One region of the Candidatus Thiodiazotropha sp. LNASS1 genome, then DNA from elsewhere that is predicted to be linked to it. Evidence: predicted binding sites of a transcription regulator. Region 1 holds the regulator's gene; the other holds the start of a gene.
What was found. The regulator FNR, encoded in region 1, switches genes on or off when oxygen is low (the NO sensors DNR and NnrR bind a similar motif). The targets are predictions, from matches to a motif close to TTGATNTANATCAA.
Positions count from the first base shown of each region.

Region 2: a site for FNR is predicted at 9,368-9,381, ahead of AB8516_RS01995 (cytochrome-c peroxidase). Genes of this name have one in related genera too.

Region 1 is NZ_OZ156465.1:3,923,706-3,939,765, reverse strand. It holds gene AB8516_RS17550 (hypothetical protein) at 1-62, shown strand, start outside; gene AB8516_RS17545 (Sfum_1244 family protein) at 79-1,122, opposite strand; gene truD (tRNA pseudouridine(13) synthase TruD) at 1,375-2,418, opposite strand; gene ispF (2-C-methyl-D-erythritol 2,4-cyclodiphosphate synthase) at 2,408-2,893, opposite strand; gene AB8516_RS17530 (HDOD domain-containing protein) at 3,017-4,270, shown strand; gene ispD (2-C-methyl-D-erythritol 4-phosphate cytidylyltransferase) at 4,482-5,183, opposite strand; gene ftsB (cell division protein FtsB) at 5,176-5,469, opposite strand; gene eno (phosphopyruvate hydratase) at 5,493-6,776, opposite strand; gene kdsA (3-deoxy-8-phosphooctulonate synthase) at 6,866-7,699, opposite strand; gene AB8516_RS17505 (CTP synthase) at 7,696-9,327, opposite strand; gene AB8516_RS17500 (sulfur globule family protein) at 9,668-10,033, shown strand; gene fnr (fumarate/nitrate reduction transcriptional regulator Fnr) at 10,206-10,964, shown strand; gene dnaQ (DNA polymerase III subunit epsilon) at 11,113-11,814, opposite strand; gene rnhA (ribonuclease HI) at 12,089-12,541, opposite strand; gene AB8516_RS17480 (methyltransferase domain-containing protein) at 12,538-13,299, opposite strand; gene AB8516_RS17475 (LysM peptidoglycan-binding domain-containing protein) at 13,488-15,173, shown strand; gene AB8516_RS17470 (ribonuclease H) at 15,318-15,506, shown strand; gene AB8516_RS17465 (tautomerase family protein) at 15,646-16,047, opposite strand.
Region 2 is NZ_OZ156465.1:467,597-483,656, forward strand. It holds gene AB8516_RS01950 (SPOR domain-containing protein) at 1-1,003, shown strand, start outside; gene AB8516_RS01955 (hypothetical protein) at 1,022-2,671, opposite strand; gene AB8516_RS01960 (GFA family protein) at 3,235-3,594, shown strand; gene mtgA (monofunctional biosynthetic peptidoglycan transglycosylase) at 3,627-4,361, shown strand; gene AB8516_RS01970 (SulP family inorganic anion transporter) at 4,391-5,977, opposite strand; gene AB8516_RS01975 (c-type cytochrome) at 6,053-6,817, opposite strand; gene AB8516_RS01980 (DUF3617 family protein) at 7,062-7,472, opposite strand; gene AB8516_RS01985 (motility protein A) at 7,646-8,464, shown strand; gene AB8516_RS01990 (flagellar motor protein MotB) at 8,506-9,234, shown strand; gene AB8516_RS01995 (cytochrome-c peroxidase) at 9,457-10,611, shown strand; gene AB8516_RS02000 (RNA recognition motif domain-containing protein) at 10,683-10,949, opposite strand; gene AB8516_RS02005 (cold-shock protein) at 11,071-11,280, opposite strand; gene AB8516_RS02010 (EAL domain-containing protein) at 11,787-15,005, shown strand; gene AB8516_RS02015 (DEAD/DEAH box helicase) at 14,991-16,060, opposite strand, start outside.

The sequences.
Region 1 (16,060 bases):
AGGTGGTCATCGACAACACCGGTGTTCCGGAAGAGACAAGCTTCAACAGCCAGACGCCATAAACAGGCTGCTGGTCAATTACAGCTTGTTACCCTCCAGCAAAGACTTGATATCGACCCGGGCCTGATTTGGCTGCTCTCGGTGGATCTTCAGCACTTCCCCAGCCAATGCCGACCAGTGTTCCCTGCCCTCCTGGATGGACACTTTCAGGGGCCGCCAATCACCCTCTGCATGCCATCTCTCGTAGGCGGTGATGAGGCTGGGAAAGAGGGTTTTACGCATACCGCTAAGCCCACCGACAAAAAAATGGACCGAGGCGCGATCTTCCCGCTCGATGAGGCGAGGCAGTGTAACCTGACAGTCTGCCCAATGATCGCGTACCGCACGCACCATCAATTCAGCCGGTGAATGCCCAAGCGCCGTCAGTAGCTGATTCCATTCCTCGCCCAGCAGTTTCCCCGCATGATACTCACCCTGCTCATGCAGTAGAACCACATCCAACTCCTGTTCCACCATCTGATCGAGGGCATGCTCAAGATCATCCTCAAAATCGTAATAGGCAAATGCCCGGCCCATGGCATTATCCGGACGGTGCCAACGCCAGTTTTCCAGCTTCTCCCATAGCAGGCGCCGGAACGACTCTTGACGGATGAAGATTCGATCGCCTTGACACATTGCAGCAGGGGCCATCAGATCACGTGCCAGTTCACGCCCGGCAACCCATACAGAGGCACCACCGGGCTCTTCCCTGCGTTCCAGATGGCCAAGGAAAAAGAGGGGTTTGTTGCTGGAACCGTAGCCCGCGCTATAGACCAGGCCAAAGGGATCGAGCAGTTCATTGATCCGATCCACATCAAAGGGATCGAATAACCGGCCTGCAAACGGCAGGGGGGTGAAATCGTCATCACTGAGGGAATCCCAAAGCTGCTCCCGCCGTGTCAGCCACTCGCCTACCGATTCGTTGGTCAACGATGCTCCGTAGTCGAGTCCATTCTCCCAGCGGTAGTATTCGCGCATTTTCAGCAGGTAGGTACAGAGACCATAGTCGGCGCCATGACGCGCATCCGAGATATGACAATTCCGTTGAACGGCGCAACAGAATTGGCGTAACGAGCCCTTCATTGGTGCGCCTTGTGGTAAAGATATTGAGGGCGAACACTATTGGTGAATCTCATATTCCTGCATCCTCACCCATGTGCAACAGAGTCGGGTATATGGCTGTCACTGATTCTGAAGATTCTGACTCTCAATAGCAATCCTATCCCGACAGAGGCCTTTTACCACCCCTATTCTTCAGGGTATTCAATGAGTGGATAAAATGCGAAGAAAAACAAGTCGTTTCGATTCACCCAAAACGGTCAGCAACCAATCCGATCAGTAGTCGACCAGTTCACGCAACAATACGGTAGCGAAGCTGCCTGCAGGCAGAAAAAAACTCAATTCCAGGCACCCATCTCCGCTGAAATACCATGCGAGATCATGCAAACGTATCCGCAATGGTCTTCGTTCCTGTTCCAGGCCTACATATTCGAGACCATGACGCCATGCCTCGAAGTCCAATAGTACCTTTGATTCAAGTTCAGCGGCCAGACTGCTGACCAAAGGACGGCCACGTCCCCACATAGGCCCGCTTGGATGAATATCCTGCAATTGACAACGTCGTGAAAGATCGGCGCTCTGTTCCGGCTCATCGGCAAACCCTGCTCGACTACCATCAAGCTTGAAGTAATCACCCCGCAGCGGCATGTTCCAGCTCCCTTGCTCAATACGTTCAGCCAGAACCTGATTGAAGAGTTGAGATCGCACCGCTGAGATCACCAATCCTCGCATCTGCCTCTTCATGTGCGGCTTTGTTCGAGAAAAGAGTTGCTCAGCCAGGGCAAGATTCTGGTAATCATGGCCAAAACGTTGTTCACCGAAGTAGTTAGGCATGCCTAGCTCCCGCAGCAGGGTCAGACGCCGTACCAGTTCCTCCCTGTCGACGCTGAGATCCCGAATGCGGATTTGAAAACGATTTCCCCGCAGGGCTCCCCGGCGCAGCTTGCGGCGATGCCGATGCACCTGCAGAATCTCTACTAGATCACTCTCCAGCTGTCCCCAATCCGGCTCGGGGCGACCCGCCATGCGCAGGGAGAACCACTGGGTCGTCACCGCATGCCGGTCTTTCATGCCCGCATAACTGACGTCATTACCGGGGATGCCAGCCAGCCTGGCCAATTGCCCGGCCAGCCAGTGAGTATTGGTCTGCCGCTTTTTGATATGCAACAGCAGATGCTCACCCTCACCGTCGGGTTCGAAGCCCAGTATCTCGTCTACCTGAAAATCGTCAGGGGTAGCGCGTATCACCCCACTTCCAAGGGTAGGGCCGCTTGCGCACGGCATCTTTTCAAGGGGTTGCCAAGGAGGATCAGTCGACAAGCCTACGCTCCTCCAACAACACAGTAGCCAGGGCGGCAATGCCTTCACCACGCCCGGTAAAGCCCATGCCTTCGGTGGTGGTCGCCTTGATATTGATGCGTTGCCCCTCAAGCTGCAGATCCCCGGCCAAGCAGTCGCGCATGGCACCCAAATAGGGAGCCAGTTTTGGCTGTTGAGCGACAATAGTCATATCCGCATTGGAGACCTGTAAACCCTTGCTGTGGAGTTGTTCCATCACCCGTCGCAACAGTATCCGGCTATCGATCCCGGCATAGGACGGATCGTCATCGGGAAAGTGTCTGCCGATATCGCCAAGACCGGCCGCGCCCAGCAGGGCATCACACAGGGCATGAATCAGAACATCCCCGTCCGAGTGGGCCTTCAAGCCATGATCATGGGGCACTTCAATACCCCCGAGCACAAGGCGCGAACCGGGTTCAAATCGATGGGCATCATAACCCTGTCCTATACGCATGCGTGTCACCCCACCTTAAAGTGTCATAGTGTAGTGTCGATAATATGTTCTGACATTGTACGTAAAGCTCAGATTAAATACCGCCCGTACAATCAAAGGAACCCTCCACAGAGCGACAAGTACATGATTCAAAGAGTAACCTCAGTCACAAGCAACCGTATCAAGAGAGTGCCTCTCCTCAGAAATCTGCCCAAGCGGGTTCTGGATTATGTTTTGAGCGAAACCCATGTAGAGCACCAAAACGCCGGGGTCGGAATTGCAACCGTGGGAGAACGGACAGAGCAGATCTATTACCTGTTGGAGGGTCAGGTCGAGGTGGTTTCAGAGGATGGAAAACGGCTGACCTGCCAGGCCGATCAGCCATGCAGCCTCTCACCACTGGCGGAAAAGTCACCCAATAAGGATCACATTACCTGCGTTAGCGCAGTGGACATGCTGTGTATACCCAGGGAGCTGCATGACGCAATCAAGCGTCTTCCGCCGGTGGCCAATGCCCGTACCAACCAGACCATAGAATTGAAAGATGCGCAAGGCCCGGAAGATACCCTCTACTGGGAGTTCTATGAAGCAATCAAGAACGGTACGCTTGAGCTGCCCAGCATGCCCGATATCACTATGCGTATCGCCAAAGTTATCAATGACTCCAATACCGACAGTGAAGAGATCGCCCGCGTGGTACAGGCCGATCCCACGGTTGCCGCACGGATTATCAATGTGGTTAACAGCGCCGCATACCGAGGCAAGCAACCGATCGACAATCTTCCCGATGCCGTAACCCGCCTGGGACGCTCCGTCACACACAATCTGGTGATCAGCTTCGCCCTGGGTAAGCTTTTCAGCAGCCGCTCAAAACCCTTGAAAAAGCGCATGGTAGATCTCTGGAAACACCTCAGCTACGTGGCGCCCATCTGCCACGAACTGGCTCAAGTCACTCCCGGTCTGGAAAATGATCAGGCCCTGTTATGCGGCCTGTTGCACGATATCGGCGCACTCGCCATCCTCGGTGCAGCCACTCGAAGACCCGAATTAGAGGAAAACCCCAAACAGCTCGATATGATCATCGATCACCTGAAGGCTGAAGTAGGAGCAATGGTGCTACGCAAATGGGAGTTTCCAGACTACTTCGTACAGGCTGCCCTGCATGCGGAGGATTGGATGGAGGATATCAGTCATGAACCCGACTACGTTGATTTGGTCGTTGTTGCCCAGTTGCATGCCTATGTCGGCACTTCCAGGATACACACCCTTCCCCGCCTGGACCTGGTACCCGCATTTCATAAGCTGGCACTCGGCAAGCTAACCCCGAGGCACTCTATCGGCATCATAGACAATGCGAAAGACCAGATAAGGGAGCTGCGGGAACTGCTGGCGATCTGATAGAGAAGAAGCAGGCCGCGAATAAACGCCAATCACCGCAAATAAACGCAAATAAAAAAGTAAGGCAGTGACACTAATACCATGGCACTGATTATTCATTCGGCATAATTCGTCCTAGGGTCTGTTAACACTAATCAAGCCTAATCACCCTTTTCGCGATCATTTGCGGTGATTGGCGTTCATTCGCGGCTAAATCATCTTTGTCATCAAATCAGTCAGAACGGGAAAGATAATCGGCGGCCAGCTGCAGGTCTTCCGGGCGAGTGATCTTGATATTGCCCGCATCGCCCTCAACCATCTTAGGCTGAAAACCCGCCAGTTCGACAGCGCTAGCGTCATCGGTCACCAATGCGCCTTTATGGACGGCGCTTTCCAGCGCTTGGTAGAGGATACCGATTCGAAACATCTGTGGTGTCAGGGCATGCCAAAGCCCTTCCCGGGATACTGTTCCCTCAACATTGCCCTCGGCATTGACCGATTTCAGGGTATCATGGACCGGCACCCCGAGCAGACCGCCAACAGGATGGTTGATCAAGGTGTCGATTAAATGATCGAGATCTTTGCGAGAGAGGCAGGGACGAGCCGCATCATGCACCAATACCCAATCCTCAACAGCAGCCTGATACTTCAACGCCCGTAAGGCATTCAGTACTGAGTGGCAGCGCTGCTCTCCACCTTCGACCCTGCAAATTCTCGCATCATCGGCAAACTCGCATTCCTCCCATAGCCCGTCATGGGCAGAAAGCGCCAGGTATATCCCTGCTATTTGGGGGTGGCGCAAGAACCTCTCCAGGGTATGGTCAATGACCCGCCGCCCAGCTATGCTCAGGTACTGCTTCGGTATTTGAGCCCCCATGCGTTGCCCTACGCCCGCCGCCGGCACTACCACCCAACAGCGGACCTTGCTACTCATCCCCTTTCTCTTCGTTGGGAGTTATCACCTGGTAGAAGGTCTCTCCCTCTTTGATCATGCCCAGTTCACTGCGGGCGCGTTCTTCAATGGCGGTCTGTCCACTGCGCAGATCCTCCACTTCCGCCTGCAGGGCACGGTTTCGTTCACGTAACCCGACCAGCTCCTTCTGCAGCTGGCTGATCTCCTGTTTCAGGTTATTGACTTCAGCCAGGCTCCCCTCGCCCACCCACAGGCGGTATTGCAGAAAAAGCAGTAGTCCGACCAGTATGGCAACCACGACTCGCATGGGCTGGGCCTTGTCAATACTGATCAGTCGATAGTGACAGGAAACGCATCCTTACCTGCATAGACCGCATCCTCACCGAGCTGATCCTCGATACGCATCAGTTGATTGTACTTGGCCACGCGATCCGAACGGGAAAGCGAGCCGGTCTTGATTTGTCCGGTGCCTGTCGCCACGACCAGGTCGGCAATAGTCGTATCCTCGGTCTCACCCGAGCGGTGTGACACCACCGCGCTGTAACCTGCGGCTGTCGCCATATCAATTGCTGCCAGGGTTTCGGTCAAGGTGCCAATCTGGTTGACCTTGATAAGAATCGAGTTGGCGATTTTTTCATCGATACCCCGCTGCAGGATCTTGGTATTGGTGACAAACAGATCGTCACCCACCAGCTGTACCCGTCGACCCAGCTTCTCGGTCAACAGTTTCCAGCCTTCCCAGTCGCCCTCATCCATACCGTCCTCTATCGTGATGATCGGGTACTGATCGACCCAGGCGGATAGATAGTCGGCAAACTCGGCCGCGGAAAACTTGCGACCCTCCGATGCCAGGTTGTAGACACCATTTTCATAGAACTCGGAACTGGCCACATCCAGGCCGAGATAGATATCCTTACCGGCGCTGAATCCGGCATTGCCAATGGCCTCCAGGATAACCTCGATCGCTGCTTCATTTGAGGGCAGATTGGGAGCGAAGCCCCCCTCGTCACCTACCGCGGTAGCCAGGCCACGTTTTTTCAATACGCTCTGCAGGGCATGAAAGACCTCTGCGCCATAACGTACCGCTTCACGAATCGAGCCGGCACCCACCGGCAGTATCATAAACTCCTGCAGATCGACACTGTTATCCGCATGGGCGCCGCCATTGATGATATTCATCATCGGCACAGGCAATCTGTAGGGGCCGGACGCCAGTGAGCAATACAGCGGCAGGGCTCGCTCCTGGGCTGCGCCATGTGCTGCCGCCAGGGAAACTCCGAGTAACGCGTTCGCGCCCAGTTTGGATTTATTCTCTGTTCCATCCAGATCGAGCATGCACTGGTCGATGGCTGTCTGATCGGTTACTTCCATTCCCATCAGCGCCTCTTTGATGGCCCCGTTGATATGGGATACCGCCTGCAAAACACCTTTGCCCAAATAGCGCCCCTTGTCGCCATCACGCAGTTCGAGGGCTTCACGGGAGCCGGTAGAGGCGCCCGATGGCACCAACGCACGGCCAATGGCGCCGTCCGCAGTGATCACGTCGGCCTCGATGGTCGGATTTCCCCGTGAATCGAGGACCTCTCGACCACGAACATCAACAATTTCAGACATATTGTCTCCGTATTCTGTGTACTTTCAGTAATTAAATTGGGTGATATCAGTTAATCGGATCGTGTTACGGCAAGGTGTCTGTAACAGCGTCACAGGGAGGTTTCAGCAAAACCCTTCCCCTTTACCAGGTGATCGATCTCCATCAGCGTCTCGAGCAGTTCCCTCATTTTAGGCAGTGGCCATGCATTCGGCCCGTCGCTCAGCGCCTTATCGGGTTGTGGATGGGTTTCCATGAACAGACCAGAGACACCTGCAGCAACCGCTGACCGCGCCAGTACCGGCACAAATTCACGCTGGCCTCCTGAACTGGCACCCTGGCCTCCCGGCAACTGAACCGAATGGGTGGCATCATAGACCACAGGACATCCAGTCTCACGCATCACCGCCAGGGAGCGCATATCCGAAACCAGGTTATTGTAGCCGAAGGAGACACCCCGCTCACATACCATGATCCGGTCGTTACCCGAGGCCGTCGCCTTCTCGACCACATGCGTCATATCCCAGGGCGCGAGGAATTGTCCCTTTTTGATATTCACCGGCAAACCCTGCCGGGCCACATCTCCGATAAAGTTGGTCTGACGACAGAGAAACGCCGGGGTCTGCAGAACATCCACAACAGACGCAACCTCTTGCAATGGGGTATCTTCGTGCACATCGGTCAATACCGGGACACCGATCGACGATTTGACCCGCTGCAGAATCTCCAATCCCCGCTCCAAACCCGGTCCGCGAAAACTCTCGGCAGATGAACGGTTCGCCTTATCGAAGGAGGATTTGTAGATGAACGGGATACCGAGATCCTGGGTCAGCATATTCAGTTCCCCGGCGGTATCCAGCGCCAATTGTTCACTCTCTATGACACAAGGACCTGCAATCAGGAAGAGCGGCCGGTCCAACCCAACCTCAAAGCCACAGAGTTTCATGCCGTGCCATCCCGGTGCTTTCTCGCTGCTTCGATGAATCCGGAAAACAGCGGATGGCCATAGCGCGGTGTGGAGGTGAATTCCGGATGGAATTGGCAGGCCACGAACCACGGATGTTCAGGGATCTCGACTATCTCAACCAGTCGCCCATCGACAGAGCGGCCCGACACCTTCATTCCTGCCGTGACAATATTGTCCAGATAGCTGTTATTGAACTCATAGCGGTGGCGATGCCTCTCGGTAATGACCTCCTGGCCATAGAGATGATGGGTTTTACTGTTGGGCTCAAGTTGACACTGCTGTCCACCCAGGCGCATGGTTCCACCCAGATCAGACTCTTCGTTGCGTGTCTCAACCTTGCCGTCCGCATTCAGCCACTCAGTGATCAGGCCGATAACCGGATGTGGCGTGTCGCGCTTGAACTCGGTGCTGTGCGCTCCCTCCAATCCGGCGACATGACGTGCGAACTCAATCACCGCCACCTGCATACCGAGACAGATTCCCAGATAGGGGATTCTGTTTTCGCGGGCATACTGGACTGCGGTGACTTTGCCCTCAACCCCGCGGTTACCGAAGCCTCCAGGTACCAGGATGGCATCCATTCCCTCCAGACTCTCGGTTCCGCTCCGCTCGATCTGCTCTGAATCCACATAGTGTATGACAACCCGATTTCCGGTATGGACGCCTGCATGTACCAAGGCTTCAGAGAGCGATTTATAAGCCTCTGTAAGATGAACATATTTTCCTACCATGGCGATCTTGACCTCTTCAGCCAGGCTGTCGAGGCCTTCCAGAAACGCCTCCCATTCAGCGAGGTCCGCTGGCGGCAGATCCAGGTTGAATCGCTGGTTGACCAGTTCGTCCATCTCCTGGGCGTGCAACAGCACGGGAATGCGGTAGATCGAGTCAGCATCTACCGCCGAAATGACCGCTTTTTCGGGTACGTTGGTGAAGAGCGCGATCTTTTTGCGCTCGTTTTCAGGCAACGGCTGCTCGGAACGGCATACCAGAATGTCGGGTTGAATACCGATGGAGCGCAGCTCTTTCACCGAATGTTGTGTCGGCTTGGTCTTTATTTCACCAGAGGCCTTGATATAGGGCACCAGCGTCAGGTGCATGAACATCACCCGCTGCGGTCCCAACTCGACCCCCATCTGGCGGATCGCTTCCAGAAAGGGCAGCGACTCGATGTCACCCACCGTTCCGCCGATCTCCACCAGACAGATATCATTGTCGTCGGCACCCAATAACACGCTCTCTTTGATCTGATTGGTGATATGTGGGATTACCTGTACTGTACCGCCCAGATACTCGCCCTTGCGCTCCTTACGAATCACACTGTCATAGATCTGGCCGGTCGTGAAATTATTGTTTCGCCCCATGGTGCTGCGAATGAAGCGCTCATAGTGTCCCAGATCAAGGTCTGTCTCCGCCCCATCATCGGTAACGAAGACCTCACCGTGCTGGAATGGACTCATGGTTCCCGGATCAACATTGATATAGGGATCGAGCTTGATCATCGTGATATCGAGCCCGCGGGCCTCAAGCAGTGCAGCCAGAGATGCGGATGCGATTCCTTTGCCCAGGGAGGAGACAACACCGCCCGTGATGAATATAAATCTAGTCATGAAACTTCTAGTTAACGTGCTGGATAAGGGGAACGGACGGAAGGGAACAGTAACAGATCAGACCGCCTCTCTCAATCGTATAAATGTGGGACTAATGGGATATCTCTCATGCGACTGCTCAAGAATATCATTTAATTCTATCTCCCCAGGGTCTATAATCGATTGGCGATTTCCGCAAATTACAACCACAGAGACCAGTTGGCAGTTACTCGGCGAGACCCAACCACATTAAAACAGGCTCGGGATCAGCCTCTATACACCCACAACACGTAACGACCAACTAATTGTTTTTCAATAGAAAAAGCAGTAATAAAAATCAATCTTTAAAGAGGAAGAAAGCATGATGAAATTTGCTAAGGTCATGAGCGTCGCTGCTCTCGTAGCTGTCTCCACAACCGCATCTGCATGGTGGGGTGGTGGTCCAGGCTGGGGTAACCGTGGCTGGAATAACGATGGCTGGGGCGACGGCTGGGGCGATGGCTCCGGCGATTTCAGCTTTGGCATGAGTGGCAGCGGCCGTGGTTCCGGTTATGGTCGCGGCAACAACTACTACCGTGATTACTATGGCTACGGCCCATACGGCTACGGCGCACCTTACGGCTACGGTGCACCTTACGGCGGCTATGGCGCACCTTACGGCGCACCATACGGCTATCCGCCTGCTGCGCCTGCTGCGCCTGCGGCACCTGCTGCACCCGCTAAGTAAGCGGCCAGCTTATAGCGCATAAAAAAGTCGGCCTAATGGCCGGCTTTTTTTATGCAATATGATCTAAGATAATTAAATGTTTAAAATTACTTGATCCGGATCAAGAACTTCTGGAAAAATAGAAGTGAGAAGAAGCATCTGACAAGAATGCACCCTTAGCTGGAGCGGTTCCTTGACTAGCAGAAAAGTTGTCTCATTTGAAAATATCAAGGTCGCCTGCAAAAACTGCAGTCTTTCGACCCTATGCCTACCAATGGGACTGACCCCAGAAGACATTGAACGTCTCGACTCCATTATCAAGCGTGGACGTCCCTATCACCGAGGCGATCATCTCTACCGTGGTGGCGACAAGTTCCACAGCCTCCGGGTCATCACCAGTGGCTCAGTCAAAACCTATTCACCCAATGAAGATGGTGGTGAACAGGTCTTGGGATTCCACCTCCCCGGGGAACTGATAGGATTGGATGCCATCCAGGACAACAATCATAACTGCTCCGCAATCGCGCTCGAAACCACTGCGGTCTGTGAGATCCCCTTCTCTCAACTGGAATCTTTAAGTTCCATCATGCCCAGCCTGCAACACCAGATGTATCGCCTGCTCAGTCGCGAGATCGGCCAGGAGACGGAGATGCTCACTCTACTGGGCAAAAAGAGCGCCGAGGAACGGCTCGCCACCTTTCTACTCAGCTTTTCCGAACGTTTCAAACAGCGCGGATTCTCAGCCAGTGATTTCTTTCTCAGCATGTCGCGTCACGAAATCGGTAACTACCTGGGGCTCGCGGTAGAGACTGTCAGCCGCTTGTTCACCCGCTTCCAGGACGAGCAGCTGCTGCATGTCGAGAGAAAGCACGTTCAATTGCTGGATATTCCCCGGCTTTACGAAATCGTTCAGGGTACGGACAGGACAAAATCGAGTCAGTCGCGAGTCTAGGGCCTGTAAGCACAATAGGCCCTGCCAGGACTTTATTTTCATCCGGCAAGGAAAATGGGCGAATGATAACGCCGCAGGGCGGAGTAAAAGCTCGAGCGAGCCCTTCGGATTGCGCCTGATGCGCCCATTGGATGAGTGTTTGCAGGCCCTAGTGTTTCTTTAACCAGATACAGGCCTCACCCATGGCTTTCAGTTGCTGCTCATGGGCCGCGAGTTCCTGCTGGTCAGCGTGAACCACCTTCAGTTTTGGCCTGTTCGAAGGCAGACGTTGAATGCTATCGACAGAATTATCACCAAACTCATCGTTGGCTACTCCGTCCAAAATCAGCGAAGCCTGCCCCCCGGTCATCATCAGGTAGACATCAGCCAGAATCTCGGCATCCAGAAGCGCTCCATGCAATTCCCTGTGTGAATTATCGATATCGTATCGCTTACAGAGCGCATCGAGGCTGTTTCTTTGACCCGGGTGCATCTTTTTCGCCATCACCAGGGTGTCAGTAACCGCGCACAAACTATCGATTCGCGCAGCACTCTCCATGAGGTGAAATTCATGGTCGAGAAAACCGACATCGAATGGAGCGTTATGAATGATCAGCTCCGCTCCTCTCACGTAGTCGATGAAATCCTGAGCAACATCCCCGAATTTCGGTTTGTCTTCAAGAAATTCGTTGGTGATGCCATGCACCTCTACGGCAGCGGCATCGATCTCCCGTTCAGGTTGCAGATATTGGTGGAAATTATTACCGGTCAATCGACGATCAACCATCTCCACACAGCCGATTTCGATGATTCTGTGTCCATGCTCCGGTTCCAATCCTGTGGTTTCCGTATCCAGTACGATCTGTCGCATCAGTTCACTAGGGCCTGTTGACACTAATCCGATCGGCTCTGCTGGGACTATTTTTTTGCCCAGCAAGGCAGAATGAGTGATGTGTAGTTATTCTACATGAGCGAATGATAACGCCGCTGGGCGGAAAAATAGCCCCAGCCCTGCGGGTTACGCCTGAAAAAGCGCCACTCGGCGTTGCTCGTTGTTCATTTGGAAACACCAAACTTCTCTCCTCGCGCCTTGATTGGCGCTTTTTCAGACGCAACAGAGCCGACCGGATTAGTGTCGACAGGCCCTAGGACCTGTCGACCAGCCCTAACTCCTCGATACCGCGGTTAGCCAATTCATCCGCCAGTTCATTCTCGGTATGGCCGGAGTGACCTTTGACCCAGGCCCACTCCACCTGATGATTGTTGACCTCTGTATCCAACATTTGCCACAGGTCGGCATTCTTGACCGGTCTTTTCGCTGCCGTTCTCCAGCCATTCCGTTTCCAATTGTAAATCCACTGGGTGATTCCGTTTTTCACGTATTGGGAATCCGTGGTCACTTTCACCCGACTCCTTTTCGTCAGGCTCTGCAGGCCACGGATAACCGCCATCAGTTCCATACGGTTGTTGGTGGTCTCATGTTCGCCACCGAAAAGCTGTTTTTCATGTCGACCGTAGCGTAAGACCACCCCCCAACCACCGGGACCGGGATTCCCACGACAGGCGCCATCGCTATATAGTTCTACAACTTGAGTCATTCAATTTTTCTCATCGTCGGTTCTGCGGCAGTCGGCAAGACCCGCTTTTTCACCCGCCATTTCGACCGTAGCGGAGTCATCGTGATCTCCCGCTTGACCGCGAGTATGACATAGACACCACCAAACAGTGGATAGATCCTTTTACCCAATCGTTCCATAAAGGCCAGTCTCTGCATGATGGGTGAGTTGGAGACCGGGGGACGGAAGTGAAGATAAACCACCTCTTCCAATTCAAAGCCGAGCAATGAGAACCAATCCTGGATCCGCTTTCCGCTGAAGAAGTGACCACACCAGGGGATCGTGGCAGACCTGAGACGCAGCAGACGCCACAATCCCCACTGACTCCAGGGATTGAAACCACAGAGCAATACCTTGCCCTCGGGGATCAATACCCGTTCAACCTCACGCAACACCTGATGGGGATCGGCCGTAAAATCGAGGGTATGGGGCAATACCATCCCATCTACACTGTCACTGGCTAGAGGCAGGTGATGGCTGTCGGCTTGCAGATCGATGCCTGTACAATCATCTCCGCTGCCCATGACCACCCGGTTCCGCGCAGGGCTCATCCTCAGAAAATCCTGATTCCTGCAGGGAAGCCCGAGCTGAACCACATGATAGCCGAACAGCGTGGCAATCCTGGGATCCAGGCATTCCGCCTCCTGCTCGGCCAACAGCTTGCCCAAGTCACTCTCGAACCATGTTTGTAGCTGTTTCTGCCTACAAGATCCCAAATTCAACAGCTTATTTTCTCTCATATATCAAGGTATCGACTTTACCACCGACATAACTGTCAGGTAATCTGTGTAGTTCAGTACGCCTCTTACGAGGTCTCAGGTTATCAGGCGGTATACCCGAGGACAGAACCACGGGATACCACACAATTTGGAGTACCGGCCATGGAAATGATACGCGGCTCTGATACTATTTTCCTCCGATATAGAGTATGTCCACAACAAGCCTTAAAAGATCGATGCCGTTTTTCAAGTCGCCTCTGCGTATCATGAATCTATTCGCCACCTGCCTACTCGCTGCCTGTCAAAGCCTGCCCAATGGGGAGGCGACGACCGCATTGCAGCAGGTCCCCCTCTCCCCGGCCGCTACGCAAGTATTGCAAACCCACCCAAGTGCTGACGAGAGCACCATGACTGCCGATGAGCTGCCGGAAATCGCCGAGGAGCTGCAGGCCGCCGTCACGGAATTGACGCTCGCAGAAAAACCTGCCGATCTATGGAGCCGGATGTTGGATGGTTATCGATTGACCTTTCCCCATAATCACCGCATTGACCGTGAATTGAACTGGTACAAAAAGCATCCAGGTTATATTCAACGCATTCAGGAGCGTTCACAACCCTATCTTCATTTCATATTGCAGGAGATCGAGAAAAGGGACATCCCCAGTGAAATCGCCTTGCTTCCCGCCGTCGAGAGCGCCTATCGGCCGTTTGCCTATTCACCGGGGCGCGCTGCCGGTATGTGGCAGTTTATCCCATCCACCGGTCGTTATTACGGGTTGAAACAGAACTGGTGGTATGACGGTCGGCGGGATATCGTGGCTTCAACCCATGCGGCACTGGACTATCTGCAGTCGCTCAGCCGTCAGTTCAATAATGACTGGGAATTGGCGCTTGCCGCCTATAACTCGGGGGCCGGGACGGTACGTAGTGCGATTCGACACAATCAAAAACGTGGCAAGCCAACCGATTACTGGTCACTGAAATTACCTGATGAGACCAGCGCCTATGTACCCCGCCTGCTGGCATTGGCTGAGATATTCAGGAATCCACAGCGCTACAAAGCTACACTGCTACCCATTGCTGATGAACCCTATTTCACCACTGTCGACATCCAGTCTCAGCTCGATCTCGCCCTGGCGGCGGAGATGGCGGATCTCTCCATTCAGGATCTCTATCTCCTCAACCCAGGCCTGAACCGATGGGCTACCGACCCAGACGGCCCCCACAGACTCAGCCTGCCACTGGACAAGGTTGAGACTTTTCTGCGAAAACTCGAGACGCTCCCCGCCGAAGAGCGATTGACATGGAAACGCTACAAAATCAAGCAGGGGGATGCACTGAGTGTCATCGCCAGTAAACATGGTACGACCACTAAGGTGTTGAGGCAGATAAACAAACTCAAAGGCAGCAAAATCCGTGCTGGAAAGCACCTGTTGATCCCTGTCTCCAGCAAGGGACTCAACCAATACACCTTCAGCGCCGAGCAACGCAAGGCGGCAATCCAAAACAGATCCCGCAATGGCCACAAACAACACTATACAGTCAAACCGGGCGATAGCCTGTGGAAGATAGCCAAGCTCCATTCCGTAAGTCATCGTAAACTCGCAGCCTGGAACGGAATGGCCCCGGGTGATCCCCTCAAGCCGGGGCAAACACTGGTCATCTGGGTAAAAAAGGCCCCCGCTTCAGAACTCTCTCTTCTCAACCTACAGCCATCAGGCACACAGAGCAGGCTGCACTATAGAGTCAGACGCGGTGACTCACTCTCCCGTATCGCTCAGCGCTTCAAGGTTTCCGTAGCCGATCTCAAGCGATGGAACACGCTTGGAAGCAAATATCTTCAACCTGGTCAACGACTTAAACTCTATGTGGATGTCACTGAACAGACCCTCTGAGGCAACAGGGTTGTGCAGCCGGAACGAAAGCGCCAGATATGTTTCACACTTGATCTGCATCAATAAAAGCGCCTAATTTTTTGACAGCAGACCAGCGCCTGTCAGAGTATCGGTAAGCTAAGCAGTATTTACGAGATGTTTCCTATGAGTGAAGAGTGCCATTTAAGAGATGGGGTCGAGTTAAACCTTGTCGATGTGGAAAAGATCGCACTTGGGCTGAAATCACTGGCAACCTATTCCATGCTTGCCTATGAACATGATGACGATCCGGAAGAGCTGGATGAGATCGTGCAGGAAGGGCTGGATGCTATTGATCGCCTGTTTACCTGCTGATTCGGCCTCAACCTTTTAACCGTTTTCATCCACCCCCTGATCAAGGCCGTTGCACGCATAAAGCGGCCCAGCTGCAAGTAGTGTTCGATATCGAGACTCCCATCTTCGCGTCGCTTTGGTTCCGCCTTAAACTCCCGATTCATATCAACTGCCTCATCTGTTGACGCGACTGCTGGGTAAGTCCCGCATACCCCCAAGCATCCGCGGCCACTTCATGAATGACCACATAGCTCGCCTCGGCGAGTGGACCCACTCGGTCATTCAGCATTTGATGGACCGCATCGATCATGCCGGCCTTCTCTTCAGCCGTATTTGTACCGGCGGTAATGGTGATATCCACCTGGGCGGCGCGCAGATGGTCGTTGAGCGCTTCCCCTCCAATCGCCCAATTTGCGGATGGCAGCGACTGCACCATAACCGCGGTTACAGATCGGCGCTTACCCATGATCTCCTCAATCAGACGAGTCGTCATTCGCTGCAAATCCTGTTGTTGCAACAGGGGCAGCTGCCTACCTGAAAGTGCGATTACGATAACTGGCATTGGTTACTCCGAA
Region 2 (16,060 bases), 3.5 Mb from region 1:
ACAGACTGAAAAACAGAAAACCTTTCTCGAGGCGATGACCTCCGAATACGGCAAACGCCAGGAGGAATCGGAGCAGATGGTTGAACGTCTGGGCCTGCTCGGTGCGCAGGTGGAGTCAGCCAGGTCGAGCGGGACATATCATAGCATTGCGATTGGCGGGCTTTTTGTATTACTCCTGCTTTCCATCCTGTTGGGTTACCAATATTTTACCGACAAGTTTGGCGGTTTCGAGCGTGACATCTCACTGAAGCTGATGGAAGCCAGTGAAAACTATATGACTCGGGACGAGATTGAAAAGCTGATGAGCGGTGGCGTTGCTCAGGAGGGAAGCGCCTATGATTCATTGGCGGTCGAAGAGCTGATGAACCAACAGGAGACCTTCGAGCAGCGATTGGATGAGTTTGAACAGCAAATCGCCGCATCGATAGGGTCAGTGGCGGGCGGGGCCGTGGATAGGGATCGAAGCCCGGTCGGACAGACAGAAGCGTTGGAGCCATCGACCTTAGATGTGAGGACGGAACAACGGCTGCAGCGAATGGAAGTGATGCTGGAGAGTCTGAGAAAAGAGTTTGGCTCCCGTATTGAACAACTTGATGCGCAGAACCGTGTTTATCTCAGCAGCCAGGATGAGATGGCCGCGATAATAAACCAGATGGCTACCACTCTGCAGGGGCTAAAGAGCGAGTATCAACAGTTGGAGCAACAACCGGTGTCACAAGATGGCTGGCAGGCGTTAAGAAGCCGTGGCGGCTATACCATTCAGCTGATCGGTGTTTCCAACCAAGAGTCAATTGCAGCTTTTGCCGACAAGCACGGCCTGAAGAGAGAATTAGCCTATATCGGTACCGAGCGAGAAGGGAGTGCATGGTACATCCTGCTGCACGGTACGTATGATACCTATACAGAAGCTGCAAACGCACTGGAGACCCTTCCAGAATCCTTGAAATCCCAGCAACCATGGATAAGAAAAATGCCGGACAAAGGAACGATCAATAGACTGTAAGGTTAGGTGTCTCTTGATTCAATCCACTGCGATTTCACCAAACAAGGGAAAACCGCTGTTTTTAATCCACTCTTTGGCTGACCGGCTCAGGATCATAACGGGCACTTCCAAATCGATCTGCTTGCAGTGTCTGGAGAATACCTTCATGGCCTCCTGTTGGGTATAGCGGGGACGGGTGTAAAAACTACCGGTCCGATCTGTTAAGAACCACTTGTCCAGATGCCGGGCAATTTGCAGGCGCGGCTCTTTGGTGGTTATCCGGGTATTACCGATCGTCAGGTCGAGGCCTTCACAGAGCCGCCCGATTATTTTTGGTATCTCATTGTCATACAGGCGTTTGACGGTTGACAGTTTTTTGAAATAGTGTGATTCCTGGACTTCACCTCGTGTCCAGGCGATGGCGTCATAGTCATCTTCAGCAGCGTGCATAAGCAGAAGTTTCAAGGCTAAACTCAGCCACTCCCTGCGGAAAGGTGCGGGTGTTATCCTGCCAGGCCAGCGATCTTTGTATCCATACATGGCGCCGCTCTGGTGCCAATCACTCTGTATCTCCTCAATGAACAGCAATCGCCTGCCCCGGCAGTCAATACGCTGTTTGGTGCGGAAGTGTACAAGCAGGTTTCGGGCATGGTAGTGGCCGGTGAAATGTGAAAGCGGATAGTCGGGCAGTGTCAGCAACCACTCGCGATAGTCGCTTCCGCCGTACAGACTTTTATGCTCATAACGGCCGTAGTGTGTATAGGCGACAGGAATGCCCAGATGTTGCAGAGCATGTCGACTGGCGGTAGTGAAGGCCTGTTCCTTGGTTGCAAAGTGATGCTGATTGGTTTCGTTGTCACCTATCGGATTGCCCACTGAATCGAGTGCAAACCACTGTTGCGATGAGGCGAGGGTATTCCAGCCTTTCTGCTTTTTCAGATATCCCACCTTGTAGTAGTGGACAGGATCCACGTAACGAAGGACGCAACAATCACTGGGTTCGGTAATGGCTCTGGGCGTAATTGAAAGGTTGATCGATTTTGAGGTGGGTATTTCTGTGAACTCAAGCTGACAGGCTTGATCTCTGACGATCTCATTGGTCAGACTGAGACGGGTAATTGAGAAATCAATATGCGACAAAAGTTGATCCCGGGTGATAGCGGTCCTGCTGTCTTCTTCCATCTTATCCAGAAAGGGCATCAGGCCGGACCAGGTTATCTCTTCTTCACGGACACCCGAACGTGACAGATTCAACAATGTTTGCCGCCATTGTACCGGCGAAGCACGATGCATAGACATCTGTTCTATCTTTTTACGTAAACTGCTGTAGAGCTGTTTGGGATAGCTATACTGTTTTTCCGTCAATACAAGTTTATCCCCGGTCACGCGTTTTCGAACATGCTCGATCTCCCTGATCTGCTGTTCCTGCTGTATCCAATCATCGAAGGCCTGGTAGTCTGATGATGACCAGTGGAGTCGTGGCAGATCTGCAAGCGTATAACCGGAGAAAACAAAAGAGGGATGATAGGGTGGGTTTTTCAACCGATCCGGTTTGACGATGATGTCGACAAAACCATACAAATCACGATGAGATGTGTCCGCACCTACCACGCGGTTGAGTCGCAATGCGTGGTAGCGTGCGCGGATATTACTTATTCCGGCCAACTGTCCACTGGGTAATGGGATCATCTTGCTCGCACCCTATCTGTTGTCTGCGCCTTTTGTAGCATCTGCTGGTTTTATAGCAGGCCACCGTTTCAGTTTTAACAGAGTGGATGTAGGGAAATGGCGGTCATACACCATAATTCATGCAACAAGCCCTGGTTGAATCTTACCCGAGGATCCATTCGCAGGCTGAGCTCTATTGAAATACAAACGATGCGTAGAGGGGATGTGATTCCGGTTCCTTTTTAATCAGCGCAATAGTTGTGGTATTTCCAGCGTCTATTTTTTTACAATCAGACACAAGGGTGGGTGACTGACTTTCGCTGGGTGTGTGAATGGTGTGACCGCGCTACTGGCAGGCATAGTGTCGCGGTTGATATTGAATGGCTTTCTCATCTTCAGCCCTTTGTGGTTGCCACTGGAGTCGGTATTCTGGTTCACTGTAATAATGACTTTACCGGCCAAAGTGGTCCACGATGGGTTTGTGACTGATTCTTACGTTAGGCTATGGTCATTTATCTGGCCGTGATATAGAAGAAGTTCAATATGCGGTCTTAAGATCCTTTTAGGTTGAGCCGGAGATCAATATGGCTGATAACTACCAAGGCTGCTGTCATTGTGGTGCTGTCCGCTTCTCTTTTGAGGGCGATATCATTGAAAAGGGATTGCGTTGTAACTGCTCAATTTGTACCCGTAAGGGTGCGATGATGAGTTCCCAAGCGATCCCACCGGAACAATTCAAAATCCAGGCGGAAGAGGGTGCATTAGGCCTCTATCAGTTTGGCGCCAAGACAGCGAAGCACTATTTTTGTAACCGTTGCGGCATCTACACATTTCATGAAACCGCCAGGTTTCCGGGGCACTTCCGCGCCAATCTGGGCTGTATTGAGGGGATCGATCCCTTTTCAATGGAGTACGATCTGTTTGATGGCAAGCATCTGCTTTAATTTATCTGCGTTCACAATCAGTAAAGTGCAAAATGGCCCGTAAAAGAGGCAAAAGAGGACAATTCCAGCGTTTTTACAAGGGATTGTTGAGGTGGGTCTTTCTACTCTTCTTCGCATCATCGATGTTGCTTTTCGCATTGATACTGATATTCCGTTTCGTTGATCCGCCGACATGGTCGTGGAAACTTCAACGAGAACTCAATCCCCCTGTCAACCAATCAATTGTATCGAAACATGAGTGGTGGGACCTGCAGTACATACCGCCCGCCATGCAACTGGCAGTGGTGGCAGCGGAAGATCAGAATTATCCCCGTCACATGGGAATTGACTTCAACGCGGTTCAACAGGTCCTGAAAGAGGCTGAAAGAGGTAGGGCGCTACGCGGCGCCAGCACCCTGACTCAGCAGACGGTAAAAAATCTCTTTCTTTGGCAGCGTCGGGATTGGAGCCGTAAACTGCTTGAAGGAGGTCTTGCCCTTGTGCTTGAAGTACTCTGGGGTAAGCGTAGAATTCTCGAGGTCTACCTGAACATTGTAGAGTTTGGTCCTGGTGTCTACGGTGTTGCCGCCGCCAGCGAATATTGGTACCAGCTTCCACTGGATCAGATATCGCATAATCAAATGGCCAGATTGGCGGCGCTTCTTCCCAATCCCTGGCGCTACCGTGCAGAACCGCCAACACCCTATGTCAGTGAACGGGCAGTGTGGATTGAGCAACAGATGGATCGACTGGGATATGTCTGGTTACTGCCCGTCACCGGCGGTTGAATCCACGAGCCTGGTGTCGTCCACGGGGCCTAAGTTGATGGCTGAAAGACAAACTCTACCGGCATACCCTCTAAACGCTGCTGGAAATGATCAAGCAGTTTCCGCGATGTCAGGACGATAACAAAGGTTGTTTCCGCGGTATCCCGATTTTGCAGGTCCTTCGCCAGGGCTTCAGTGGCGGAAAGATCCATATAGGAGACCACGCTCAAGTCAAGAAGCACGCTATCGTATCGATGGCGCTTGAGCAGACTGCTCAATTGATCGATTGAGGCATAAAACAGATGGCCTTCGACGCGGATCTGAACCGATTCGTCTTCCTTCTTAATATTAATATCAAGTTTTGAAGCGGATAGAACAAACAGGATCAGCGACAGTATAAATGCAATGATCAAACCGGTTTGCAGGCCGAGAAATACTATTCCGAACAATGTTGTGACAAAGACCAACAGTTCGCCGGTCCAGGAAAACAGGCGGGCGATCTCTCCGGGTTTGATCATACCTATACCCACCAGCATCAATGTGCCGGCGATAACCGGCATCGGCAGATAGGTGAGCAGGGTGCCAAGGGTATCAATCAGGATGAAAACGATAAATGCTGAGAGTATACCGGCCAGGGGCGTAGCTGCCCCCAACGACATGTTCAAGGCTGTTCGGTTAAAACTGCCGGAACCTGCGAAGCTCGAAAAGAAGGCAGCGAGGGTATTGGCGATACCCTGAGCGAATACCTCCTTATCCAGGTTGATTGACTGGTCGGTGTCACTGCGCAGGTGTTTGATGATCACCATTGACTGGGCCAGTCCAATGAGCGCTATGGTAATGGCATTGGGTAACATGGCCAATCCCACCAGCAGATACTCGAGATCCATCTTCGGGCTTGAGAGAGGCAGGGCCTGAAAGGGTATATGTCCAAGCAATTCTATTTCCGTATCGACTTGAGTGAATATACCCATCACAAGCAGGCCTGCGGCATAGCCGACAACCATGGCGATCAGGATTGCATACCGGGGGAACCTGATTTTTGCGATGATTCCTGTAATCACAGTTGTGATACCGATGGTAAAGCTGTAGGGATTGATCAAAGACTGCCAATCATCAGCCATGACAAAGAGTTTTTCGAAGAAGAAAAGGGTCCCCGATGGGGTAAGCCCCAGCATACCGTCGAGAGATGAGAGGATGAGGATGATACCTACACCGACCGTGATGCCGGTTATGGCTGCCGGGCTTAGGTATTGAAAATATTTGCCGCCCCTGAGTAACCAGATTGATAGTTGAATCAGTCCAACCATCAGGCTGAGCAGTATCACATAGTCGATATAGAGCGGGCTGCCACGCCCTGCGAAAGGCGCTACCGTTATGCCGATCAATACGGCAACCGCGGTGTTTGGTCCACCCAACATCGAACTGGTGCCGAAAAGACTGGCGAAGAGGGTTACGAAAATCGACGTATAGATGCCATATTCAGGCGGTAGTCCTGCCAGATAGGCGAAGGTGATGCCCTGGGGTATCACCAATATGGCTGCGACAACAGCGGCAAACGCCTCTGTCGTTAGCTTCAGCTCTCCTGCTTGAGATGGCCTCCATGGAATTAACTCCGACAACAGTCGCAGATATCTCATATCACTATCATTGGCCGAGTGTCAGCAGGCCCAAAATTCCATGGTTTAACCTCGTGTCTATTCCGGCAGCTCAATCTACTCCACCAGTCCGGAGATGGATTCAAAGAGTTTCAACATTTTACTTCGCCGGGGATCGCCCGGCCGGATCTGCATATTGATGTAGGCCGATACATCCAGGGCATCCTGATGGGTCAGGGAACGCTCCTGTCCGAGGGGCATGTTCGCCCAGATGAATCCGGCCGCCTTTTTGGTATTGGCCATGCCGGCACCTTTATTGTATGCATCCATTCCCCACAACGGCGGTATACCTGGAATGCCATGGCCGTCACTGCCGTGGCATAGGGCGCACTTACTGTCATAGATGGCCTTGCCATTGGCTGGATTCGGGTCATAGCCTGTGTCGGGCAGGGTGGGTACCCCGCGTCCCGGTGGTGCCTCGCCTATCATTTCACCATAGGAGATATGGGAGATGTAGGCCGCCACAGCCAATATCTCCGGCGAGTCCTCCGGAGGCATGATGCCATCCAGGCTATAGACGAAACACTCACGGATACGCAGTCCTATACCATTCCGACGCCCGTTCTTACTGCGCCATTTCGGGTACATACCGGCAACATTGAGGGGAATGGCATCCGGTTTCCGTCCGGCGTTGAGGTGGCAGTTACTGCAACGTAATTGGTTGCCGGAATAACGGGCGCCAAAGCGTTCGGTTTCAGTGATGATGCGATAGCCGAAAACAACATTGCTATGGTAATCGTCCAGGTAACTCCGCTTGAGTAACTCTTCGATCGGGACGGGGGTGCCTGCTGCTAAAGGCTCGATAGCGAGCAGCCCAAACATAAGTATAAATGGGTGTAGAAATCGGCCGGATTCAAATACCTGACGAACCAGTCGCGGTAAAATAATGTTTTTGCTATTCAATGTGTTATAAACATTCTAAATAACAGATGCATGGTATGTTAGAACCTGTGTCCAAGTGACCTGCAGCCTGGCAGGCGGCAGGTGAGTGGGAGGAATTTACCATAATTAAAGTGGTTTTTTTAGATATAAGCTTCAGAGTCTGGTGTAGTTCACCTTTATGACTCTAATCACAGGGTCCTAAGCGCTTTCCAATGGTCTTTGAACTCACTTGCACACCTTCCACATCTATATTGATTACACCTTCGGCGCTATCACCATGGTAGGTGATACTTCCATGGCTTCTGGTTACACCTGCCGCTTTGGTGCAGCTAATATTCCACGACACCTTATCCCCCTCTGTGGTGAGCTCGATATTTTCACAAGCCTTTCCCAATTGACTCTCCTTAGGTACGAAATCGGCCCTGGTGATGCAGGTTGTATAGGAAGTGGGTGGCAGCTGTATCGGCATGCCGGGCATATTCAGTACCGCTGTCCACTGCCACTTTCCCGGATTCATATTGATCTCAGATGCGTCGCTGACCTTTGAGAGAAACAGGAAAAAAGAGAGCGAGATAGCAATAGTTCTGAAATTCATCGGTAGATCCAATGAGACTGGAAACTGTCAGCAGGAATAGCTGGCAGATAATCTATCGCGTTTCGAACGCCGATGACGAGATCTGATTCACAAGGCAACAATGCTCCGAAGTTAAACTTGGCCTGCAATTTGCTGTTGGACTGGGTAAGGGCATATTCAACAGGAGAACAGCATTGGTTATTCAGCTTTGGATTGGGTTGCTATCACTCTCCGTACTGGGTTCTGTGAGTATACAGCTGTTAGCCCCGGGTTCCGGGCTGATCGCGATTATTTCAGGTCTTTTCCTGGTTGTAGGCGGTACTCTACTGACAGCCATCATGAGCCACTCCTTCAATTCCGTATTGACGCTTTGGGAGCTGATTGCCGATTTTCGTCGTCCCTCAGCCAACACGGAAGACGAAGAAGAGGGGTTCAGACGTTTTCTGCAAGCGGCAAATTACTTCCGCCGCGGCGAAATTCGGCCGGCTGAAGCGGTCACTCAACAGATCTCAGAACCGCTGCTGCGCCGGGGGACACAACTGATCTTGGACGGTTTTCCCCGTGACCAGGTAACGCTTACGCTGCAGCGCCAGATTGCAGAAGACCGGGACCACTTGCGCCGCCCTGCCGAGATGTTGCGAGCCATGGGAGGCTATGCACCGGCATTTGGCATGCTTGGAACATTGCTTGGTTTGGTGCAGATGTTATTCGGGTTGGGGTCCGGAAATCTGGCCTCTATCGGTGCGGCCATGGGTTTCGCCATGCTGACCACAGTGTATGGCCTGGTTTTGGCCAATCTGGTGTTCAAACCCTTAGCCAGCAAACTCGAGCAACGCGGCAGACAGTTGATTACACGTCGCGTCGCACATCTCCAGGCAGTCATGATGTTGTGCGACCGGCAACATGCTGAACTGATCAGGGAAATGATGGATGAGGTAAATGCCAGGCAGGACATGCGGCAGGCGGCTCATGAGTTGCAGTTGATCGCAAATCCCAACCAGCATGCGGCCTGAGGGCATGACTACCGATGACCATCAACAGTGGAAAGAACCAGATGCTCGATAAAGCAGCCAGGGAAGAAATACTGGATGGCACTACCTGGTATGCCTGGGAGATTGAAGAGAACGATGGCGGATGGCTACTGACCTATGTGGATGTGCTGAGCGTCATCCTGGCCATGTTGGTAGTGTTATTGGGACAGATGGCAGTACAGCATCTCCAGACAACCAATGAAGACAGCCGGATGGCGGCGAGCTATGAGGCCGTTCCCAGCGACGAGCCGACTATTGAAGTACAACAACCGCAACCATCGATTCAAACTGACGCTGATTCCGCACAGACCATTGATGCCGAAACCCGTCTGGTTGCGGCGATAGAGGATCGTTTCCAGGATGAGGTTAAGGTTGTACAACGGGACAAGGGGATCTCCCTGGAGATCGCCGATGTGATTCTTTTCGATTCAGGCAAGGCGGAACTGCTTGCCGAGGCCCTGCCCGTATTGAAAAAGCTCGCTGTGACACTGCAGGAGATTGGCGAGGCGGATATTGCCGTGGAAGGGCATACCGATGACAGGCCGATTTTGGGTGGCAGGTTTCAGTCGAATTGGGAACTGGCAGCTGCTCGCGCCAATGCAGTTACCCGTTTTCTGTTGGACCAGGGTTTTGCGCCGAAACATCTGCGTTCGGTCAGCTATGCGGATGCTCATCCTGTTGCAGATAATTCAAATCCCAATGGTCGTGCCGAGAATCGCCGTGTCAATCTGCGCGTGGAGTTCTTGAAATAGCCGTTAGATGCTTATTCAAGTCTCATACAGGCTGAGTCCTGAATGGATGAGGCATCCTTAAATTCCTATACTCATAATTTGATGTGATGCACTCCCCATTCTAGTCCGTCGCTCAGGCCTAGTTCCCTGTTTTTTGATCGACGTCAAGTTCAAACCTCCCTGGAATATCCGATTCTTTGCCAAGCTATTTGGTATTTATGCAATTATTGGAGTAGAAGAGCCATGGGATTTTATAGAGTCGGCATTGCTGTATTGATTGGATGCTTAACCGTTTCATGTGGCGGCGGTGGTGGCGGTGGCGGGAACAGTGATAACACCAATACATCGACTATATCCATGGCTGAGTTGGGAAAGAAGCTGTTTTTTGATACCAATCTATCCAGTGGCAGCAACCAGGCATGTGGCTCTTGTCACGACCCGGACAACGGCTTCGCCGATCCTCGTGTCAGCGTTACAGCTCCGGTTTCTGAGGGATCCGTAGGCGGAGAATTTGGTGATCGAAATGCGCCCACCGCTGCCTACGCCTCTTTCGCTCCATCCTTTGGGGAAGTTGCGGATCAGGATCAGACACCGGAGACAAACTCCAATTACCAGGGTGGGCAGTTTCTCGATGGGCGTGCCGTTGACCTGGTTGAACAGGCCAAGGGGCCCTTCCTCAACCCGGTCGAAATGAATAACACGTCCGAGGCCGAGGTTGTCGCAAAGGTACAAAACTCTGACTACTCTTCGGACTTCATCGCTGTATTCGGTGCGGATGCGTTTAATGATACAACGATGGCCTATCACAACATTGCAACCGCGATCGCAGCATTTGAAGCTTCTTCAGAGGTCAACAGATTCAGTTCGAAGTTTGACGCTTACCTGATGGGCAACTACACCATGACTGCGTCGGAACAGCGTGGGTTTGATCTGTTCATGGATGCCGAGGTGACTAAATGCGCAAACTGTCATACAGTCGGTGACACACCTGAAACATCCCTGTTTACAAACTTTCGCTACTACAATATCGGAACACCGATTAACCTGAATAACCCCGCCTATCTGGCTGACAGCTCTTTTATCGATATCGGCCTCGGAGCCAGCAGTGCGATTGCTGAGTCAGACAGGGCAGGAGAACGGGGTAAATTCAAGGTTCCCACCTTGCGCAATGTGGAGTTGACGGCACCCTATATGCACAATGGTGTCTACGCCACGCTGGAAGAGACGGTGCTGCACTATGATATTCAGGTTGCAAACCTGTTTATCACGCCGGAAGTTAATGACGACAACATCGCGGCTGAAATGAATGCCGGCACTTTTGTCGGTCTTGGATTGTCCGATCAGGATCGTGCTGATCTGGTCAATTTTATGAAAACCCTGACCGACGGTTACTTTTAGGGTCTGCTGCCACCTTTATCCCGGCAATCAAATCAGCGTTACATGCAGCATTGACTCGCAAGCCGATGTGCTCAGCGGCGTTTTTTGTTCTTTCCTTTTTTAGGTCTGTCCGGGCCCACGCGAATTGTACTGCCGCCTAGATCGCTACCATCAAGTGCAGCGATTGCGGCCCGGGCTTCGTGACCCTCCATATCGATGGTGGCGAAACCTCTACAGTCACCGCTGAAGAGGTCCTTGGCTATTTTAAGAGAACGCACTACGCCATATTCTGTAAAGAGTGCTGTCAAACTCTCTTCTGTGGTCGATCTGGGAAGACCACGAACCGATAGGGTAATCATTGACCTATTCCTGAGTAAGTGTGATGAAAGACCAATCCGTGCATCCCTGTACGGATATCGCCCGTTGGTTCGCAGATATGACAGGATGCCAAGGTGAGTGGCAACGGGGAAGAATTAAGAGTTACAGGGGAACTACGTTATCAGCCTGCGGACCCTTCTTACCCTCGACCTCGGTAAATTCCACTTTTTGACCATCCTCCAGAGAACGGTGTCCTTCACCGGCAATAGCGCGAAAATGGACGAAAAGATCCTTGCCGTTTTCACGTTCGATAAAACCATAACCCTTTCCGCTGTCGAACCATTTAACGGTTCCGATCTGTCTTTCTGACATCAGTAAATTACCTCAATGAATTGCAAATATGCCCGCCACAATAAACGGACCATCCCCACGGATCTTGGCAGGCGCTATGTTGCTCGATTCGGTTGCATCTGTAGTGAGACAGCGAATTTGAGGCGTTATAGGCAGGTCAAAGATCATGCAGACCACCCACGATACTTCTCCCGGTAAAGAAATGCAAACAACAAAATTTATTCGCCGAGTAGCTGCCACCGATTGAAAGGTCCCTGGATGTATTTGTGGCGAATGGGTGGTGATGATATGTAACATATTGTAATAAAAGGTTATTTTAGGGTTACTCGCTTGTAACTAAGGAAGCTGCTTTGATAGAAAGTCGATGATTGAGCCAAGACGGGAACGATAAGAATAGTTAATTGAATATAGATGTGGGAAGATTGATTGGCTAAATCGATAATTTTGCGGACCGTGCAAGAATCTGTGTGTTTTCTATATATATCAATAAGTTAAGTATTTTCGTATTTATTATTGCGGCACTGTTGATGCCTGTCTCACAGGCCCCTGCCTCAGATACCGTAAGAGTACTGATTGTACACGCCTACAGCCAAGAATATCCCTGGACCAAGGGGCAACATGAAGGTTTTGTCGAAAGGCTAAAACAGGGATTAACCCTACAACCCACGATAAAAACAGAATATCTGGACACAAAACGCATTCTCTATGATGAGGATTATGCAGATCGATTTGCCGATTACCTGAAGCGGAAATACCATGATTTCAATCCAGATGTACTGTATGTCACAGATGACAACGGTTTGAGTTTTGGTATAGATGAGCTCTCCGCACTGTTTCCTGACACACCGTTATTCTTCTCCGGAGTCAACGATTATTCGATCCAATCCAAGCTTGACAAAAGCAGAGTCACCGGCGTTTTTGAAAAAAAAGAGATTGGGCCCAATCTGGATTTACTAGATGCTCTATTTGGCGATGTAAGCCATATCGTGGTGCTTGGCGACGATTCAAATACCTACCAGGCCATCGAACGTGAAATACATCAGGAGATGGCGACGCGACCGCGGATGAAGATTACCTATCTGGCGGATAATCGACTGGACATTATTTTGAGTCGCTTGACTCAGATTGAAAGGCCGGTAGTCCTACTCACTACTTTAGGTGCATTACAGAATAGTCAAGGCGAGATACTCAATCTCCACCAGACAATTTCACGTATAACATCATCCAACGCGGATGTCGTTATCAGCATGGAAGATGCTTATCTCTTAGATGGTGTGCTGGGTGGCTATGTCACCAGTGGCCATGCACAAGGATCGACTGCCGCCGCTCTGATGCGCGATTATCTTGACGGCCAACCCATCAGTTCAATATTGCCTGTTACCGACAGTCCGAATGAATATGTAATTGATCACAGGGTTCTGGAGTCCTTAAAGCTGGATTTACCAGACTACATTCACAGCAAGGCCAAGATCCTCCACCCCAGCATCAGTTTTTATCAGGATAATCGTAATGCGATATTGTCGATTCTTATCTTTCTTGCAATTGCATTAGTTGCAACACTGATTTTTTATAGCCTGGTAACCTCGCGTAAGAATCGAAAACTGCGATTACAGTCTACCCAGCTTCTTCATCAAGGGCGAATGCTTCGAGAAAGCGAAGAGAAATACCGTTTATTGTTTGAGCTTTCCGAAGACCCAATGCTAGTGATTCAAAGCGACAAGTTCGTTCTGGCCAATGATGCGGCAATTCGGACGTTGGGATATGGCAGTGCAGATGAAATACAACAGGTACATCCATCCAGTTTGTCCCCCGAAAAGCAGCCGGACGGGCAGCTATCTGTGAGTAAAGCCGACGACATGATGGAGCAGGCCTATTTGAATGGGTATCATCGATTCGAATGGCAGCATCTAAAAAAAGACAGTAAACCGCTCCTCTTAGAGGTCTCATTGACACGAATACCTTTCGAAGGCAAAAGTGCACTGTTTTGTGTATGGCATGATATAACCGAGTGGCGACGTGCTGAACGGGGATTGCGCGAAAAAACCACTTATCTCAATAGCATATTAAGTGCATCGATTAAAATTGGCTTTATTGCGACTGACAATGATCTGAATATTACCTATTTCAATCAAACTGCCGCTCAGATATTCGGTATGAAACCTGACGAGCTGGAAGGTAAAGACATTCACTTCTTTCACGGCGGAGTGGGCAGTGTGGCCGATCAGCAGATGTTCAAAGCGTTGCAATCAGCCAGGGAAGAGGGTGAGTTTCGTTTCTCTTTGCAACGTATAATTGATGGCAGTAAACAATATATTGATGCCAGAATCTCGCCTATCTGGGATGAATCCAAGATTTTGAATGGCTACATGCTGATGGCTGAGGATGTAACCAAACAACACGCTGATGAGGAGTTGATAAAATTTCAGGCTACCAATGATATTCTCACCAGTCTGCCCAATCGACGAACACTTGTGGATCGTTTATCTCAAACCGTTTCACGCTGTTTGCGGCATAATAAACTGGGCATTGTGATCTTTATCGATCTGGACCACTTCAAACATATTAACGATACGCTCGGACATACGGTCGGCGATAGCTTGCTGCAGCAGCTGGCTGTTCGTATGCAGGAATCGGTGCGAAGCGAAGATACCGTGGCACGTTTGGGGGGTGACGAATTTGTTGTCCTGTTATCTGAAACCAATGAGGATTTAGAGACTGCCATCAACAACGCACAGGTTATCGCCGGTAAACTATTGCAGGCGATTGCCATTCCCTATGATATAGAAAAGCATGATATAAGAACCAGTGCCAGTATTGGTATCACAATCTTCCCCACAGACAATGAGTCGGCTGACGATGTACTGAGAAAAGCGGATACAGCCATGTATCAGGCAAAAGAGGCCGGCCGCAATACGATCAAGTTTTTCTCACCTGAAATGCAACAGAAAGTTGAAGCTCGATTAAGGTTATTGGAGCAGTTGCATCAGGCAGTCGATAAGAGGGAATTTCTGGTCCACTTCCAACCGCAGATTGACCTAGACGGACAAATGGTTGGCGCCGAAAGTCTGGTGCGTTGGTGCATGCGTGACAATACTTTAGTGTTACCGGACGAATTCATTCCATTGGCTGAAGAGAGTGGCCTGATAGAACCGATCAGTGAATTTGTATTGCGTGAATCACTTTTGGCACAGCTGAAATGGATGCGGCAGTACCCTGAACACAGGGTTCCACGCATATCGATTAATGTCAGCGCCATGCAGTTTCGAAAAAAGAATTTTGTCGATGCGATCAGAACGGCCGTGAAGGATAGCGGCAATGACCCGGACAACCTGACACTTGAACTGACGGAAAGTATGCTTATCGGCAACATCGACGAGACCGTCGAAAAAATGAAGGAATTAAAGGATTTCGGTGTCAGATTCTCCATTGACGATTTCGGAACCGGCTATTCATCATTGGCTTATTTGAAAAGCCTGCCGATCAGTGAGATTAAGATTGACCGCTCCTTCGTCCGGGATATACTCACCGATCCGAATGATGCCGCATTGGTGGAGACTATTCTCAATCTGGCCAAACAGTTACATCTGGAGGTTGTTGCGGAAGGCGTTGAAACACAGGAGATACGCAACATGCTTTTAGAGTATGGATGTACTGTTTTTCAGGGCTATTATTTCAGTAGACCCATACCCCTGGAGCAATTTGAAAAAACGTATCTAACCGACCCTGGCATATCAACCACCCAGTAATGCGGCTACCTCCTTGCTTCGTTTTACCCGTGAATGTCGATGTGTCGATGATTGGCTTTCATTCTGCTTGCTGCGCTTGTGTTTGTGTGTGGCTTTTGTCGGGGACTGTTTTTCTGCGTCAATTCGGGTATCTGATTGTCGGGTTTTATTGACAGATCGCTTCTTGGTTGTATTTACACGGTTTTTGTTGCCGTTCGGTTTTCTGTTTTGTATACGATCATTACCATTTCCTCGCTTCTGAATGGGCTCGGCTTTGATGTTGGGATCCGGTTCGTAGCCTTCAACAACTATTTCCGGAATCTTTTGTTTCAAAAGTCGCTCAATATCCTTTAACAGCTTGTGTTCATCCAGGCATACGAGAGATATGGCTTCCCCTTCATTTCCGGCCCTCCCGGTACGCCCGATACGGTGGACATAGTCCTCGGGGACATTGGGTAACTCGTAGTTTACAACATGAGGCAGCTGGTCGATATCCAAGCCACGTGCGGCGATATCGGTGGCTACCAGCACACGTATCTCACCGTTTTTGAAACCGGCCAGTGCCCGGGTGCGCGCACCCTGACTTTTATTGCCGTGAATCGCCGATGCGCTAAGACCGTCCTTCTCCAGTTGTTGTGCCAGACGGTTAGCGCCATGTTTGGTGCGTGTGAATACCAACACTTGTCGCCAGTTTTGCGATCCGATCATATGGCTCAACATCTCTCGCTTGCGCCGTTTATCCACCGGATGGACCACCTGTTTGATCCTTTCGGCGGTGGTGTTTCTACGCGCGACCTCTATCAATTCGGGATGATCCAGCAAGCGGTCAGCGAGTTTTTTGATATCACTGGAAAATGTGGCGGAAAAGAGGAGATTCTGACGTTTGTTGTTGTCGGGCAGCAATGCCAATACTTTGCGGATGTCATGGATGAACCCCATGTCCAACATGCGATCGGCTTCATCCAGCACCAATATTTCAATTTGGGAAAGATCCACTGTCTGCTGACCGGCATGGTCCAATAGCCTGCCCGGCGTGGCGATCAGGATATCAACACCACGGCGCAGTTCATCGATCT